Regions from separate parts of the Afipia sp. GW821-FHT14H12 genome, predicted to be linked through region 2. Evidence: riboswitches for the same ligand, from Rfam matches in the RefSeq annotation. Region 2 holds a riboswitch; the other holds the start of a gene.

Region 1 (2,392 bases), 950 kb from region 2:
GATGGCACCCTATAGCGCGTTGCGTGGCCGCCGACGAGAGCGGAGGCCCGCACGGCTGCGCCTGCCTCGGTCAGGGCAGATATGATCTTTTCGATCCCATCGGTGTGAGCGACCGAGACCAGCAGGGCGGCGGTGCCTGATGAGGCATCCGCGACCGCCAGCACGTCGGACAGCGGCGAGAGGGCGCGCGCTGCGGCCGGGCTCCAGCCGCTGACGTGCAGGCTCCATGTCTCGATTTCGGTCACCAGTGCATCGTCTGCCACGCGGGAGATGACGAAGACCGGCATCGCGGCCGGATGGTCGGCGCGCTCGACGAACGGCAGTCGCGCGATGATCTTCGGCGCGCCCGGCTGTTCGAGGACGCTCCACCACGGCGTCTGGCTCGATGTCGCCGACACCAGCGCGAGGTCGCCACGCGATTTCGCGACCGCTTCGACGGCGGCACCCGCGTTGAAGTGGGCAAGGAACGGCACCGTAAAACCAAAATGGAAGCGCGCGCTGTCGCGCATCGCGCTTTCACCCGACGACAGATCGGCATGAACGGAGAACGGCGCCTGCACATAAGTGAAGGTCGAGATGATGACGCGCCAGATGCTCTCGACGGTGTCGAGCGGCAGGATGCCGTGATGCCGCGTCACGAGGCGGCGCATCATGTCCGCCTCGCGCGCGGGGCGGAACGCGGAGCCGACCTCCTGGGTCTGCTTCACGCGGATCAGGCGGTCGATGATATCGCCGCGCCGCATCAGCAGCGTATGCACCTGCTCGTCGATCGTATCGATCTCGCGGCGCAAATCCTGGAGTGAAATGGGTGAGGGTGTATCGGGCATGCAAAGAGCTTTCGCAACGAAGGTTCTGATTAGAAAAGACGGTGCCTGAAAGCAAAGAAAACCTTCACGCTGAGGGGAGTTTAGCGGCCTCCGCCTTGATGGAGCTCCTTGACGGAGGGGTGGCGCAGGACTACTTTTGCCTTGTTCCGTGGTCATTTGAGCCGGCCGGCTTGCAGCCACGTTAAAGAATTCGCTAAACAGGCCGGGGACATCTGGATCCCGGCCGAACAATTCGTTCAGGCCGGTTTTTTTGGGCCTGAAGGTCTGGAGATACGATGTCCGACGTTGCAAGCCGACAACCGGTCGGCAAAAAACCTACTGTCAGCGAAGAGCGCGCGCGCGAGGCGGATCATCCGTCGTCGCAGCTTGTTGTGTTCGGCGCCGACAAGCCGCTGCATCTGGATTGCGGTGTCGATCTTTCGCCGTTCCAGATCGCCTATCAAAGCTACGGCACGCTCAATGCCGACCGCTCCAACGCGATCCTGATCTGCCATGCGCTCACCGGCGACCAGCATGTGTTCAACACGCATCCCGTCACCGGCAAGCCGGGCTGGTGGCAGACGCTGGTGGGGCCGGGCAAGCCGATCGATACCGACCGCTATTTCGTAATCTGCTCGAATGTCGTCGGCGGCTGCATGGGCTCGACCGGGCCGTCCTCGACCAATCCCGCCACCGGCAAGCCGTGGGGGCTGGATTTTCCAGTCATCACCATTCCCGACATGGTGCGCGCGCAGGCGATGCTGATCGATCATCTCGGCATCACCAAATTGTTCGCGGTGGTCGGCGGCTCGATGGGCGGCATGCAGGTTCTGCAATGGGCGACCGCGTATCCCCAACGGGTGTTCGCGGCACTTGCGATCGCCTGCGGTGCGAAGCATTCCGCGCAGAACATCGCTTTCCATGAGCTCGGCCGTCAGGCGGTGATGGCCGATCCGGATTGGCGGCAGGGACGATATTTCGAGCATGGCACGCATCCGCGCCGCGGCCTCGGCGTCGCGCGCATGGCCGCGCATATCACGTACCTGTCGGACGCGGCGCTGCATCGCAAGTTCGGCCGCCGCCTGCAGGATCGGGACGAGCCGACCTTCTCGTTCGACGCCGATTTCGAGGTGGAAAGCTATCTGCGCCATCAGGGCTCGTCGTTTGTCGAGCGCTTCGATGCCAACTCCTATCTCTATCTGACCCGCGCAATGGACTATTTCGACATCGCCGCCGACCATAACGGCGTGCTGGCAGCGGCGTTTCTCGGCACGCGGACGCGCTTCTGCGTGATCTCGTTCACGAGCGACTGGCTGTTTCCAAGCTCCGAGGCGCGCGCCGTGGTGCACGCGCTGAACGCGAGCAGCGCGCGGGTGTCCTTCGCCGAAATCACCACCGACAAGGGGCACGATGCATTCCTGCTCGACGAGCCCGAATTCTTCGCGATCTCGCGCGCGTTCCTGGAAGCGGCCGCGAGCACGCATGGTCTGAACAGTGTGAGTTGATATGAACGCGCCTGAATTTTTCCGCCCAACCGCGCAGCTCCCCAAGGTCGACGGAGTCCGGGGGGACCATCTGCTGGTAGC
Region 2 (2,392 bases):
TGATCGATCCGCAATATGTGCCCGCCGTGACCGCGAAGAAAGAGGGCGCGAACAAGATGGTGAAGCTGATCCGCGAAGTCGGACGGCTGCGTCATGCTTCGGTCTTCCCGCGCTTCGAAGTGATGCGGCAGTGGCATGAGGACGAGAAGCTGCCGTTCGAGAGTTTCTCGATCTCCGATGGGCTGCACATGAACGACTGGGGATATGCCTGTTTCGCCCAGTTGCTCGGCGACACCATCATCAAGTCGGTCGGAGAAGCCAAAGCTGAACCCGGCACCGAGAGGCCGGGAAGCGTCATGAGCTTCAGGCCGATGTGAGGTCGTGAAAAAGCCCGCCAAACGGCGGGCTTTTTGGATGGCGGCGAGCTTGCCTCAGACTTTCTCCAGCGCGCCCTGAACATCCTCGATCAGGTCGTCGACGTGTTCGAGGCCGACCGAGAAGCGGATGAACCCGTCGCCGATACCGAGTTCGGCGCGTTCATCCGGCGTCAGACGCTGATGCGTGGTGGTGGCGGGATGAGTGACGATGCTCTTGGAGTCGCCGAGATTGTTGGAAATGCGCGCGACCTGGAAGCCGTTCAGGGCGCGGAATGCGCCAGCCTTGCCGCCCTTCACCTCGAAGCCGATCATCGTCGAGCCTGCGCGCATCTGCTTCTTGATGACATCGGCCTGCGGATGGTCGGCACGGCCCGGATAGATCAGCCGCGTCACTTTCGGATGCGTGGCGAGGATGTCGGCGATCTTCGCCGCACTTTCGGTCTGCGCCTTGACGCGCACGCCGAGCGTCTCAAGCCCCTTCAACAGCACCCAGGCATTGAACGGTGACATCGAAGGCCCGGTCTGGCGGAAGAAATTATGGATGTGCTCCATGATGAATTCTTGCGTCGATAGGATGATGCCGCCGAGACAGCGGCCCTGTCCATCGATGTGCTTAGTCGCCGAATAGACAACGACATCCGCGCCGAGTTCGAGCGGGCTCTGGTAAAGAGGCGTTGCGAACACATTGTCCACCACGAGGCGGGCGCCGCCCTGATGGGCGATCTTTGCTACCTCCGCGATGTCGACCACCTCGAGCGTCGGATTGGTCGGACTCTCCAGGAACAGCGTCTTGGTGTTGGGACGCATCGCCTTGCGCCAGGCGTCGAGGTCACGGCCATCCACCAGCGTGGAGGTGATGCCGTAGCGCGGCAGCAGTGTTTCGATGACGTAGCGGCACGAACCGAACAGCGCTCTTGCCGCGACAACGTGATCGCCGGCCTGAAGTGGTGCGAGCATGGCGGTGGTCATCGCGGCCATGCCGGTCGCGGTGGCGCGCCCGGCTTCGGCGCCTTCCAGCGCGGCCATGCGTTGCTCGAACATCGCAACCGTCGGATTGGAAAATCGCGAATAGAGAAAGCCCGGCTTCTCGCCCTTGAAACGCGCCTCGCATTCCTCCGCGCTCTCGTAGGTGAAGCCCTGGGTCAGAAACAGCGATTCCGACATCTCGCCGAAGTCGGAACGGATCGTTCCGGCGTGGACAAGGCGGGTTTCAGGGCGGTAGCGGGATGAGTTCAGGGCGTTCTTTGTGTCGGACATCAGGACCTCCAATAGCGTCTCGCTTGGAAACAAGACGCAAAAAACCGGCCTGGAAAAAATCCAACGGCCGGGGGCACAAGGTCCGCGGCCTGTTTAGCGACTTATTTTACGTGGCTGCAAGCCGGCCGGCCCAAATCACCACGGGATAAGTCCGAGGCTTAATCCGCACGGCCCTTTCCGTCAAGCAACCCATCGGATAACGGGGTAAAGTTCTATGCATAGCTCACTCCCGAGGGGACCGGATTTGGCCTTCTCTCTCCCAGCCAACGCCAACGGTATTCTGCCCGATCGCATGATCGCGGCCATGGAAGAAGACGGCCTGATCCTGCCGGCGTTTCCGTTCGTGGAGAGCCAGATCCAGCCCGCGAGCCTCGACCTGCGGCTGGGCGAGGTGGCCTACCGGGTGCGCGCGAGCTTTCTGCCGGGGCCGGATGTCACGGTTGCGGAGCGGATCGACGAATTGAAACTGCACGAAGTAGATCTCTCCGACGGCGCGGTGCTGGAGACCAACTGCGTCTACATCGTGCCGCTGCTGGAGAGCTTGGCGCTGCCGCCTTCGATTCTGGCGTCCGCCAATCCGAAAAGTTCGACCGGCCGCCTCGATGTGTTCACCCGCGTGATCGCGGATGGCACGCGTCGCTTCGACATGATCGGCGCGGGCTATCATGGCCCGCTCTATGCCGAGATCAGCCCGAAGACATTTCCCGTGCTGCTGCGGCAGGGATCGCGTCTGTCGCAGGTCCGCTTCCGCACCGGCGCGCCGCAACTGAACAACGACGAACTCGAGGCGCTGCATCAGGCCGAGCATCTTGTCGATT

The links. Region 2 has a riboswitch for S-adenosylmethionine ahead of AC1RNA_RS01855 (O-succinylhomoserine sulfhydrylase). Riboswitches for the same ligand answer to the same signal wherever they lie in the genome.
Region 1: linked by a shared signal. The riboswitch ahead of metX (homoserine O-acetyltransferase MetX) and the one ahead of AC1RNA_RS01855 (O-succinylhomoserine sulfhydrylase) in region 2 are both predicted to bind S-adenosylmethionine.

What each region holds. Positions count from the first base shown of each region.
Region 1 is NZ_JBXAOZ010000001.1:1,320,217-1,322,608, forward strand. Features, by position in the region: gene AC1RNA_RS06550 (chorismate mutase) at 1-827, opposite strand, end outside; SAM riboswitch at 966-1,045, shown strand; gene metX (homoserine O-acetyltransferase MetX) at 1,103-2,311, shown strand; gene metW (methionine biosynthesis protein MetW) at 2,313-2,392, shown strand, end outside.
Region 2 is NZ_JBXAOZ010000001.1:370,900-373,291, reverse strand. Features, by position in the region: gene AC1RNA_RS01860 (SGNH/GDSL hydrolase family protein) at 1-317, shown strand, start outside; gene AC1RNA_RS01855 (O-succinylhomoserine sulfhydrylase) at 372-1,574, opposite strand; SAM riboswitch at 1,647-1,726, opposite strand; gene AC1RNA_RS01850 (2'-deoxycytidine 5'-triphosphate deaminase) at 1,789-2,392, shown strand, end outside.